DNA from 3 places in the Vreelandella sp. ssv genome. Region 2 is predicted to be linked to each of the others. Evidence: predicted binding sites of a transcription regulator. Region 2 holds the regulator's gene; each other region holds the start of a gene.
What was found. The regulator FliA, encoded in region 2, starts transcription of late flagellar genes. The targets are predictions, from matches to a motif close to CTAAAGTTNNNNNNNNNNCNGCCGATA.
Positions count from the first base shown of each region.

Region 1: a site for FliA is predicted at 2,037-2,063, ahead of AC5TBW_RS16190 (flagellin N-terminal helical domain-containing protein). Genes of this name have one in related genera too.
Region 3: a site for FliA is predicted at 2,392-2,418, ahead of AC5TBW_RS11065 (DUF4019 domain-containing protein). Genes of this name have one in related genera too.

Region 1 covers NZ_CM182545.1:3,552,658-3,556,854, forward strand. Annotated here, with positions in the region: gene AC5TBW_RS16185 (glycosyltransferase) at 1-807, opposite strand, end outside; gene AC5TBW_RS16190 (flagellin N-terminal helical domain-containing protein) at 1,097-1,966, opposite strand; gene fliD (flagellar filament capping protein FliD) at 2,104-3,456, opposite strand; gene fliD (flagellar filament capping protein FliD) at 3,616-4,197, opposite strand, start outside.
Region 2 covers NZ_CM182545.1:111,439-115,635, forward strand. Annotated here, with positions in the region: gene flhF (flagellar biosynthesis GTPase FlhF) at 1-562, shown strand, start outside; gene AC5TBW_RS00515 (hypothetical protein) at 559-1,131, shown strand; gene AC5TBW_RS00520 (flagellar protein FlhE) at 1,157-1,585, shown strand; gene AC5TBW_RS00525 (RNA polymerase sigma factor FliA) at 1,612-2,313, shown strand; gene AC5TBW_RS00530 (motility protein A) at 2,355-3,176, shown strand; gene AC5TBW_RS00535 (OmpA/MotB family protein) at 3,182-3,853, shown strand; gene AC5TBW_RS00540 (sensor domain-containing diguanylate cyclase) at 3,882-4,197, shown strand, end outside.
Region 3 covers NZ_CM182545.1:2,407,931-2,412,127, forward strand. Annotated here, with positions in the region: gene AC5TBW_RS11055 (slipin family protein) at 1-297, opposite strand, end outside; gene AC5TBW_RS11060 (NfeD family protein) at 355-1,716, opposite strand; gene AC5TBW_RS11065 (DUF4019 domain-containing protein) at 1,927-2,334, opposite strand; gene AC5TBW_RS11070 (class I SAM-dependent DNA methyltransferase) at 2,535-3,278, shown strand; gene AC5TBW_RS11075 (YehS family protein) at 3,381-3,866, opposite strand; gene AC5TBW_RS11080 (tetratricopeptide repeat protein) at 3,962-4,197, opposite strand, start outside.

The DNA of each region.
Region 1 (4,197 bases), 840 kb from region 2:
CGAACTTTCCCACCAGAGGCTAGGTGCCACTATCACACGGGCTCGGCCATAAGGGACGCGCATATCACTTGTGTTTGCAGTAACGGTCACATTGCTCAATGAATTACGCAGTTTACCCATTTTCTGGGTGGTTTCCCGCAGTACAGCCGACCAGTCGGCCCGCGCCTCAACTACTTCTAACTCAATATCAGGCCTTTCTCGCTCCAGCTTTTCGGCTAGCTGCACAAATATGCTCGCGCCTTTTTGCCAACTAGGGTTAACAAATAATAGGCGTTGACGTTCATGCTCCTCCGCGACAAAGCTTTCTGAAGCAATGAACTTGCCCACTGGCTTAGCCGCATATCCTACCGTTTTACGGTACATATCCGCCGTTGCCTGGCTGTCAGTTAGAATCAGATTCACATCACGGCACCAGCGTGGTGCTTTGTAGCTGCCATTAGCCAAGTAGAAGGCGACCTGAAGACCTCGATCACGTGCCTCGTCGGCAATTAACATATCTAGGGTTTGGCCGCCGTAAAACCACACAATATCAGGCTTAAATGAATCCAGCATATAGAGGTACTGATTGTACCAAAGCCCTTCTTCATGAGTCGTAAAGTGGTTACGGTTGTGGCTATAACTGACCACCAATTGGTGGGTTAGTGGGCCGTCCTGGGCTTCGATCAATTGGTGCAGGTGGGCACTAAGGTCTTGAAATTGCTCTTTTAGTTCTCTCATTCCCTTTGGGTTATCGAATACGGTCGCACCAAGCACTTTGACATCATAGCCATGAGCTACCAACTGCAATAACATTTGCCGCACAGTCATGCTGGCCCCGCTAGAGGAATCTAGCAAGCAGAATGGGTTAGCCCATAATATTCGGGGTTTGCGTTTTTGAGTAGCAGATGAAGAAGAGTTCTTAACCATGAAGCGGCTCACACAGAGAAGTGGCAATGTACCTAGCTTACCTTGGCAGAGCTGTGGGCAAAGGCGCGAATGCGCATGTATTTAAGTAGATGTTCTAGCAATCAGTACCGCTCAGGTGTTGAAGCAAGCAAAAAAACGGGGCCTATTGGCCCCGTTATTACTTTCTTTCAACATATTACCAACTAAGGTATTAGCCCAACAGAGACAGTACAGACTGCGGCGTCTGGTTAGCCTGTGCCAGCATGGAAGTGCCAGCCTGCTGGAGAATGTTAGCGCGCGTCATGTTAGACACTTCCACCGCGTAGTCGGCATCTTCGATACGCGAACGGGCTTCAGAAAGGTTCGTAGACGTGGTCGCCAGATTATCGATTACCGAATCAAAGCGGTTAAGCGTAGCACCTAGAGTTGCGCGATTGGTATCTAGCGTTTCAGTTGCAGTATCAACCGCATCAACTAGGCTTTGGAAGCTAGTATGTTCGCTACCACTCACAGCAGCAAACACTAAACTGTCAGCACCAGCAGTAACTACACCACCGCTAGCTCCGTCTAGTGCCAGACCTGCGCCAGTCGCATCAACGGTTTTTACAGCAATAACATCTTGGTCAGTAGTATTGGAGCCCACCTGAATACTCAGACTACCGCTAGCATTTAGCAGGCTTGTGCCGTTGAAGTTGTTACTTTCAGCCACACGATCAATTTCAGCTAACCGCTCGTTAATCTCGGTTACGATGGCATCACGATCTTCTGCAGCATTGGTGTCGTTGGCACCTTGTACCGCTAGCTCACGAATACGCTGTAGGTTGTCGTTGATTTGGTCAAGGCCACCTTCCATGGTCTGAACCAAAGAGATACCGTCGCTAGCGTTACGACTAGCTTGATCCATGCCTTTGATCTGGGCAGTCATTTTGTTGGCAATGGCTTGGCCAGCAGCATCGTCTGACGCGCTGTTAATGCGCAGGCCAGATGATAGACGCTCTTGCGCTTTAGCTAGCATGGCCTGTGAGTTGGACAGGTTGTTCTGGCCAATCAGGGCAGTAATGTTAGTGTTGATTACAGACATGTGAGTGCTCCTCGAAATTTAACTGGCCATGTGGCCTGCTTAGCGGCGCTTGCGTCGCCGTTATTATAATTAACGGCAGGCCCACCGATTTCTTTAGAAAAAATTACTCTTTTTTATGTAAATTACTGTAAAGCATTTTAATTATTATTCTGCATATTACTCAGCACGCTGAACTGCTGGGAGAGGTAGCTACTCATAGAGTTCATTTGCGCGATCAAGCCATCCAGTTGCCCAAACTGCTTGCGGTAACGCTCAGTGCTTCGCTCAATACTTGCTTCCATACGCAGCTTACGCACATCCAGGCTGTCAACTCGCTGCTCCGCACTATTCACCGAGCTTTGAATAATGCCATCTTCTGCAGTGATGGCTTCAAGCGTGGCGTTTAAGCGCCCTGCAAAGCCACCTTCTTCGGTTTCGCCCGCAAAGAAGGCAGATAGCCCCTCGGGGTTGTTGGCGACTGCATCGTCCAACTTATCCTCATCGACCTTTAATCGCCCCTTTTCATCAATGGCGATGCCCAGTTGTGAAAGACGTGAAAGATCGCCGGTGCCGAGGGTGTCTGTTATATCCCGGCGCAGGCGGTCTTCAATCGTACGAACAGTTCGGTCGCCCACTAATTCGCCTGATGTTTCGCCTTCACCGTTGTATGCCGTCATTCGATCAACGGTGGATTTCATTTCGTTGTAGTTGCTTACAAAATTATCAATCGCCTCTCTCAGCGCCCCTTCATCACGCTCAATCAACAGCGTAACGGGATCACCAGACACCGCCGTGAGGTCAAGCGTTACGCCTTGGATGGCCTCTTCAACGCGGTTGGTTTTACTGGTGATAGCAATGCCATTGACATTCAGCTCGGCGTCTTGACCTGAACGTTGGGTGGCTGCATCCATGGTCAGCGATGCCAAGCCTGAGAAACTCTCCAGTGAAGCATCTTGGCCCGTCTCTTTTGAGCTCAGCGCTAAGCGGTACCCGGTGCCATCATTTACGATAGAAGCAGTGACACCAGCCTCTTTATCCGCGTTGATTTGGTCACGAACATCAGCCAGTGTGCTACCTGCTGAAATAGCAACGTCGTAGCTTGTTTGCGTAGCGCCAGCACCGAAGTTAAGCGTCAGCGTTGCATCGGCTGCTGTTAGTTCTTGGTCTAGCGCCACGCTATTAGAAGCAGCGCTGCCTGCGCGTGCCAATTGGGTAACGGTCACTTCATAGCGCCCGGCATTCGCGGTTTCGCCTGCGGTCGCCAATACGCCATCGCCCGTCACGGTGCTTTTTTGCTGCTTAAACGTAGAGGCCTCATTCAGCGCAGCAATAGAGGCTTGCACCCTATCCATCGCTGATTCTAGGCGCCCATAAGCAGATATTTTGGTTTTCTGAGCACTTTGCTGCTCTAGAATAGGTACAAGCTTTTGGCGTTCGGCCGCTTTAAGCTGATCCACCAAGCCAGAGAGATCCAGACCAGAACCCACACCAAGTGCAGTTATCGAAGCCATGACTCAGTTCCTTATAAGTAGTAGATAAAGGTATCTATGGGAATTATCGGCTGTGGAGGGGAAAACTTTAGCGGCTATGACTTTTTAGGCTATTCCAAAAAAATGCCCAGCACATTGTGCCAGGCATTTCACATGAAGCTAATTTAGCTTTTTATCTATTTAACTTTGGTTTTGCTGTCCCAGTGCTGCAAACTGCTGGGTTAAGTAGGCGCTGGTTTGATTCATTTGTGCCACCATACCGTCCATTGCTTGGAACTGGGTTCGATAACGCTCTACGGTTTGTTCAATACGGCTTTCAGTGGTAGTGAAACGGTCTTCTAACGAATCAACGCGCCTTTCAGATGCACTGATAGCGTTTTCAAGACGACCGTCTGACCCGACAAGGCTCTCAAGTGACGCGGTAATTTGACCTGCCATGCCGCCCTCTTCGCTATTCCCTGCGAAAAAACTCGCGATTTTATCTGGCTGATTTGTAACAATACTATCTAATTTATCTTCATCAATAACTAGCTTGCCATCCACTTGGAGAGAGATACCTATATCAGATAAAACATTAAAGCCATCCCCACCGACAACACTGCTGATTGTTTGACGCAGTTCCCTTTCAACAGCGCGAGTCGTCGCATCGGCGTTCAACCCACCCGCTTGCCCCGTCTCTGGATCGTAGGCTGTTAAACTAGTAATGGTATCTTTGAGGGTGTTGAAGTCGTCAACAAATGCAGAGACTTTCTCTCGCATCGC
Region 2 (4,197 bases):
ACGCTTTCACCACGAGCGCCAGACCATTCGCCAATTATTTAATGACAGTGTGCTGACGCACCATGTGGGCTTACGTTTTCGAGGACAGCCCGTGCAGCTTTGGACCGCTTACGCCGAAGTAGAGGACGCCTCCGGCCTTTCTCTGCTCGCCTGGTGTGGGGAAATTCGCGACCCTGAAAGTGCCAAAGTCGTGGCGCGGCGTTATTGGCTTACCCCGGCACGGCTGGGAGCAGAGGTGCTCTCGCTACTGATAACGCAACTGCAGAGCGACGGTTTAGCAGCGTTGACGCGCCGCGCGTGGCAGCAGTTAAAAGAGGCCGATAGCGGTGATGTAAACGCCGAAGTACGCCTGTTAATGGCCAGCGGTATGGCATCGGTCGCGGGGCATCTCGATGTCGCTGATGATGAGGGAGCGCAGACACTGCGCGGCGACTTGCTCAACCTGACGGGCACGAGCCGACGCCGTCGCGATACCGGTATGCTTGATGCGCTGGTCTATGCATTTATGGCGCGGGATGCGATTCGCCAAATGAGCAGTATTAGTCGCGAGGGCGTGGCGTGAGCGAACAAGATCAAGCCTCGGGACTGCGCAAGTGGGCCAACCTGCAGCGACAACAGCAGCAGGCTGAGGGAGCTGTTGATGTTGCGGCGGCAGAGCATGTGTCTGAACCTGAACAGATTGCTTCTCTTTTAACGCCGACCGCAGCAATGGCCGAAGAACCAGCAGCGATGGCGCCGCCCCAGCCTAAAATTCCGCTGATTGTGGTCGGATTGCCGGGTAGTGGTGCAGCCCAGGTGAATAAGGTTAAAGCCCGCTTGGGGCAATGGTCTACGCTAGGTCGAAGCTGGGCCGGTGATCCTGATGACTGGGACATACATATCGCCATGGCAGAAACGTCTGACCTGGCTCAGTTGTGTGATCAATACAGCCGTTGGGCACTTTGGATCAGCAGCGATGCCGATGCCTTTGCCGCTATGTACCGGACATTACGTCAGCTAAATGAACGGGGTGGGCCGCGCCGTTTACTGGCGCTTCACGAGCCACATTTGCCGCGCCAGGGGTTGCTTGATAACTTGCGTGGAGCCGCCGAGTACTACTTAAATATGGAACTACTGGTACTTGCACGATGAGTGACCTCCGCCGAGGAGACCAAGCATGCTAAGCTGGTTATCAAGAGGAGTGAAGGTGCAGATTGCGTTACTACTAATCGGACTGCTACTGACAGGGTTAGCGGCGAGTGCTCAGGCGGCAAGCGGTAGTTGGAGTACCCAGATCCCCGGGCTGATGGTGGCGATGAGTGATCGGACAAGTGCTAGTCAAACCGCTGCCCCTCCCGCCGTTGCTACTCTTAGATCAGGACAGCTTGAGCGTATTCAGTGGCAGTTTCAATATCCCCCCGATGCGCTGTTAAACGCCTGGTTATGCCATCCTGAGCAGTGCGTTGCGTTAACGGGTATGCGTGGCTCAACCACCGCACTGGCGGGGCGAGCGGCAGATGCGCCATTGCATTTTCGCTTTGCCTTACGCCCCGGCCAGCGGCCGGTTCGTGTGCAGGGGCTGCAAATGATTGTGAACTATCAGTGAAGGCTGTATAGCCGCGAGGCGAGAGGATGTACACAGCACAAGGCAGAATCAAACAGAGTGAGCTGTTGACGCAATACATGCCACTGGTGCGACGTCAGGCCTTGACGCTTCAGGTCCGTTTGCCAGCCAGCATTGAGCTCGATGACCTTGTTCAAGCCGGGATGGTAGGGCTATTAGAAGCGCTCGGTCGCTTTGATGCTACTCAAGGCGCGACGTTTGCGACCTTTGCCAGCCAGCGTATTCGTGGTGCGATGATGGACGAGTTGCGCACTCGAGACTGGCTGCCCCGCAGCGTTCGCCGCTCAGCACGAGCGGTAGATAGCGCCGTTCGTCAATTAGAACAACAGCTGGGTCGAGCACCGGAAGAGAGCGAAATTGCCCACCATCTTGAGATGCCGTTGAGTGAATATCAGCAGCTTCTCAATGACACTAATAGCGGTCAACTGCTGCCCTTTGAAGAGCTGGTGGCCGATGGCGGTGAGCCGGTGAGTAACGAGCTGAGTCATTCACCGTTTGAACAGTTGCTAGATGGCCAGCAGCGGCAAACCTTGATTGACGCAATAGAAGCGCTGCCCGAGCGTGAAAAGTTGTTAATGGCGCTCTATTACCAGGAAGAGCTCAACCTCAAGGAAGTAGGGGCTGTGTTGGGTGTAACGGAATCACGCGTTTCTCAACTGCATAGCCAAGCCGTGAGTCGTTTACGCGCGCGTTTACACGACTCCGCATAACACCTCTTGTTTACTCACTTGTGACCGGCAAGGAGCCGTGGATGAATCCTTCGACGTTAATAGGCATATTTGCCAGCATACTGCTGCTGGTGAGCGTGCTGTTTTTTACCGCAGAGTCCCCCGAAAGCTTCATCAATTTACCGGGGCTGGCCATTGTGGTGACCGGTACATTGGCGGCGACCTTTATCAGTTATCCGCTAAAAGAAGTGCTCCGTGTCGTACGTTTGGTGGGCTTGGTGTTCCGGCGTGAAAATACCTATATGCGTGACGATATCCGCGAACTGGTGGATATGTCGCGACTCTGGTTTAAAGGGGATGTGCGCGCGGTCGAGCGTGAGCTGGAGCATACGCGCAATCCTTTTTTACGCACCGGCATCCAGTTGGTGATTGCCAACACTAAAGAGGATGAGATTTTTGACATGCTGCGCTGGCGCATTGCCCGCCTAAAAGCACGTGAGCATGCCGAAGCACAAATATTTCGTACCATGGCCACCTATGCCCCCGCGTTTGGCATGATCGGTACCTTGGTGGGACTGGTGAATATGCTGGAGGTGATGGATGCTGGCGATCTGCAGGTGATCGGCCCCCGCATGGCGGTGGCACTGCTGACCACCTTTTATGGCATTTTACTCGCTAACTTAGTGTTTAAGCCGATTGCAGTGAAACTAGAGCGGCGTACCGAAGAGCGGTTGATTACCATGAACATGGTGCTGGAAGGTATTTCACTGATTACCAAACGTCGTTTGCCCTCGTTTATTGAAGAAACCCTTAACTCTTTTGTGGCTAATTACCACGATGAAATTCGTGATAATAGTGTCAAGCCAAGACCTGACTCGTCGGTGAGCTCGGCGGCTAAAGGATAGCCACCATGTTAGACCGTGATACACGCCATGCACTGGAAATGACACCATCGCCAGGCGATGGTGATGAGGGTTGGCTAACCAGCTATCTTGATGTGCTGACGCTGCTCATCACGCTTTTCGTGCTACTGCTTTCGATGACGCCCCCGGGTGGCGGTGAAGCCGCTGATACTGCTTTCATGCGTTCAGCTAGCGCTGTATCATCGTTGCCGCTAGCGTCTCTGGCCACCGGTATTAAGCCCCGCCACGAAGGATTGCAGCCGCAGTTTGCTGGGCTCAATATTCCTGGTGTAAGCGTATCGCAAGGCCGCGAAGGCGTTACGCTGAGAATTGATACCAGCTTGTTATTTCCCAGCGGCCAAGCAGTGTTGACCACTCAGGGGCGTAGCGTTATCGAACGTCTTATGGATGTGCTCAACGGTTTTGACGGGCAAATTTCGGTAGAAGGCCATACCGATAGCGTACCCATTTCGACAGCCCGCTTCCCCTCTAACTGGGAGCTTTCATCAGCGCGGGCGATCGCCGTTGTACGGCATTTAGAGCGCCAAGGGTTCAATATTTCTCGTATGCGGGCTGTCGGCTATGCTGATACCCAACCCATGGAACCGAACGCAACCGCAGATGGCCGAGCGGCCAACCGGCGCGTAGAGCTGTTGCTCAGGCAGCAGGTCGAAGGGTGAATAGATTCTTGAGGCCACGCCTGTGTCCATGTACCGCCCGCTATTGCAGTCGTTTGGTGCTTTGTTGGTATTAGATGTTGATTGCCGACGTATTCAAGCTACCAGCACAAACTTCACCCGCTTGACCGGTATAGAATGCCCTGAAAACGGGAAGTTAAGTCTTGCCTGCGTGTTGGGAAAACGTCTTAGCCAGCGAGTGCGTCGTGAGCTTCAGGGGCAGCAGCGCCTGCCCGGGCCGTTGGCGTTTATTCGACCTAAACACAGCAGCGTACGTTTTCAACTGCATGCTTACCGAGAAGATAAGCAAGTCATTGTTGAGATTGAGCCACTTAACCCTCTTGGAA
Region 3 (4,197 bases), 2.0 Mb from region 2:
TTGAATGATCGCCTTTTCTGGATCGACGACGCGGAAATAAAGCACCGCATTAACCTTAACGGTGACGTTATCCTGAGAGATCACGTCCTGTTCCGGCACATCCATGGTAATGACGCGCAGGTCCACCACCTCCATTTTCTGAATGGCGGGAATTACAATCACTAGCCCAGGACCTTTGACCTTCTGAAACCGACCGAGAAAGAACACCACGCCGCGCTTGTATTCTGGCAGAATTCGGATCGAGGCAGCAATCAGCATCAACACCAGTACGACAGGAACCAAATACGAAATAATCATGGGGCACCTCCACTAGCAGATGGACTATCACGTAGAACTCCCCGACAGCTGCGGGCCCTAGTTGGGCGAAACGTATAACGTCAACCCTTCAAGGCGAACCACTGTCAGCTGTTCGCCCTGCTTAACGGGAACATCGCTTACCGCATTCCAACGCTCGCCGTGTAAGCGCACATGGCCATTGGTTTCAAAATCCTCCAGAGCAATGGCGATTGCGCCGATCAACTGCTCCGCGCCAGTATGTACCGGGTGGTGACGAAGCTTTGCAAAGCGTACCAGTGTCCAGAGCATCAGGCCTCCTGAGACCAGTGCCACCCCCACGATAAGCGGCAATGAAATGGAGAGATACTCGGCATCCATCAACATGACCGACCCGAGCACAAAGGCGACAATGCCTCCGGCCCCCAGCACGCCAAAGCTTGGCATGAGCGCCTCCCCCACCATCAGTGCCAATCCCACTACGATTAGTGCTAATCCAGCGTAGTTAATCGGCAGCACTTGAAACGCAAACAGAGCCAACAGCAAGCAAATGATCCCGATGGTGCCCGGAAATAGACTTCCCGGGCTGGCAAGCTCATATATCAGCCCGTAAAAACCAAGAATCATTAAAAAGTACGCAATATTGGGGTTGGTTATCAGTGACAGGATTTGCGTGCGCCAATCCGGATCAAAACGTTCAATGGTGAGATTATCGGTAGAAAGGGTGTAGTCACCGCGCTCCATGATGACTGTCATGCCATTGATCTGTGCTAGCAGGTCGTCGACATCACGTGCTACCACATCGATGACATTCTGCTCCAGCGCCTCGCTGGCAGTGAGATTAACCGCATTGCGCACGGCATCTTCAGCCCAGTCGGCATTGCGTCCATGGCGTTCCGCTAGGCTGCGGATAAAGCTCACCGCATCTTCCATCACTTTACGCTCCATAGCGCTGCTTTCACGCCCCGGCTGGTCTGCTGCGTCTTCATCCTCTTCAGCACCGCCGCCAGACAACCCGCCACCGCCCATTTGTACCGGCGTTGCAGAGCCTAAATGAGTCGATGGGGCCATCGCGGCCACATGGCTACCATAGAGCAAATAGGTACCCGCGCTAGCCGCTCTGGCACCGCTGGGAAACACATACATTGCGACAGGGATATCTGAATTGAGCATTACTCGAATCATGTCCCGGGTGGTGTCTACCAGCCCACCTGGGGTATCGAGTTGAACAATCACTACCTCACTACCCTGCTCGCGAGCCTTGCGTAGACCGCGCTCTAAATAGTCCTTGGTAGCCGGACCAATAGCACCGTCAATGCTAAGAACTAAAGCATTGGAAGGATTAGTTTGCGCAACAGCCTGCCAAGTGAACGACAGCGCAGCCACTAGCAAGCTGGCCAACAATAGCCAGAACCAGCGCGATTTGAGAGAAAGGGCAGCCATCATCACTCCCCACACTCGGCACCTTGAAGCTATATTCCTGGCATTAATCTATTGGCCGCTTTCAAAGCCGAGGGTTATATACATAACTTAGCACTCGCGTTGAGCTTCGCCATGAATAGTGTCGATAGGGAATTTATGCGCGCAACACGCACAACCGGCGTGAAAGTAATTTAAAGCTGCATGGGTTGTAACGGGTTTTGTAGTCGAAGACTAATTCACATAGTAGCCGCTTACTTTCCACATTCCTTCTTCCAAGTGAGGGGTAATAGTTTCAATAATTTGCGGCTTATTTTCAAAACGCGTTTGGAACGTGAAAACCGTATAGTCACCCGCTGGAGCCCCTGGCATTGAGGTTTCACGGATGACCCCTATTCGACGTCTGGATTGAACACCACCGAAATCACGGCGCGCAGCATCAATGGTTCGGGCCAGCATATTAGGAGACAATGGTATTTGTAACAGCCTGGATGAAGATTCCCATGCTTGCTCATATTCTCCAACATCAATAGCCTCTAGCCACGCCAATGCCGCCGCTTCTGCCTCATTAGTGTTTGCATGAGCGTGAGTAGATAGAGTGAGGAGTACGGAGGCGAAGATAAATGTAAATATACTGGGCATAGAGGGCTCTCGTGGTATTTAGCAACGACCAGAGAAAACGTGATGGTCTTAGATATCTATCGGTAATTGTCAGGGTTTCTTTAGGGCCGCGGGATGTAATTGCGTAACAATAGAGCTCCAAGCTATACCTGCTTCTCAAACCCTATCCGCTCGTTTACTATGCGCCACCCCCTTATTTCCGTGCTCACCATTAGGCTACTATGTCCGTCAACGCGCTCTATACCGACCTTTCTGGCTACTACGATTTGATGTGCGTGGATATTGACTACCAAGCGCAAAGCGATGCCATTCGTAGACTGCATCAGATCTTCGGTAACGACGGAACGACCCACCTCGATTTAGCCTGTGGTACCGGCCCCCACGTGCGTCATTTCATTGATTTTGGCTACCTAAGCAGTGGGCTTGATATCAATCAACCCATGCTGGATATCGCCGCTATGCGTTGCCCGGAAGCTCAATTTACGCGGCAAGACATGAGTGATTTTGAAGTTAACGCCCCCCAAGACTTAATTACGTGTTTTTTATACTCGATTCACTACAACGACGGGATTGAGAAGCTAGAAGCGTGCATGTCCAGCGTGCACCGCGCGCTCAAGTCTGGCGGTATTTTCTGTTTTAACGCGGTCGATAAAGACAAAATCGATAACGGCTTATCTGTTAAGCACAGCGCCACACAAGCAGAGGATATGTTCACGTTCCGTTCGGGCTGGCACTACAGAGGGGAGGGTGAAAAGCAGTCGCTTAGGCTCAGTATTGAGAAGACCAACGCAGAAGAGACACAGGTCTGGAACGACGAGCACCCCATGGTGGCGGTTAGCTTTGCGGAGTTAATCGACCTCCTAGCGCCGTACTTTGAAGTGCATGTGTTTGAGCACGATTATGAAACAATCACTCCCTGGAGCAGCCTCTCAGGCAATGCAATTTTTGTGTGCGTAAAAAAGTAATAGCTGGCCACGGTTGCAGCATGATTGATAAGGCAAGAGATGACCATTGCTAATCCCCCTTGCCTCTGAGGCGATACAGATTATTAACGCTGTGCTAGGCAGTTATGCTTCCGCACTGGGATGTTGTTGATTGGGGCGTAACTGAAGCTGGATGCCGAGTAAGAAATTTCGCAGTACCTGATCTTTGCACTCGCGATAATTCTTGTGGCTTGGCTTGCGGAAAAACGCGCTTAATTCATGATTGCTTAAGCGAAAACCAGCCAGCTCAAAAATAGCCAGAATATCTTCAGCCTTTAAATTCAGCGCAATGCGCAGCTTCTGGAACACCATATTGTTGTTCAACTGCGATTCTGGCGCAGGCTGGGGGCCTTCGCGCTTCCCACGCTTAAAGCTAATAAAACCGTTCAGAAATGCCGCCAGCTCTCTGTTCTTCATCGTCACAAAGGCGTCGTCTTCATCCTTTTTCAGCCAGGCAGTGACCTGCTCTTGAGCCACGCTGACCTCTGCCAAGGCGAAGATATCCACGATGGTGCTGTCTTTTAAATCGAAGGTGTAGCGTATACGGCGAAAAATATCATTATTGGTCAAGATAGTGTCCCTAGTCTTAGGCAAACCCAGCACAATCAAGCTTCATGTGCATTTATGTCTAACGTGAATAACATTCAAAACAGCAGCTTAATAATTTAACCCGCCGTCAGTTTTCCAAGCAGCTCATCAATTTCATCTTTAAGCTCGCCATCTTCTATTTTGTTCGCGGTCATTTGAGCATTTTTTAGGTTATTGATAGCCGCATCGGTCTGGCCCAGTTCAACCTGCAGCTTCGCCATAGAGAAGGCGATGGATGACATGTGGTCTTTAGAATTAACCGCGACGGCTTTTTCAAAGGCTTTTTCGTAGACAGCCAGCGCCTCGTCCAACT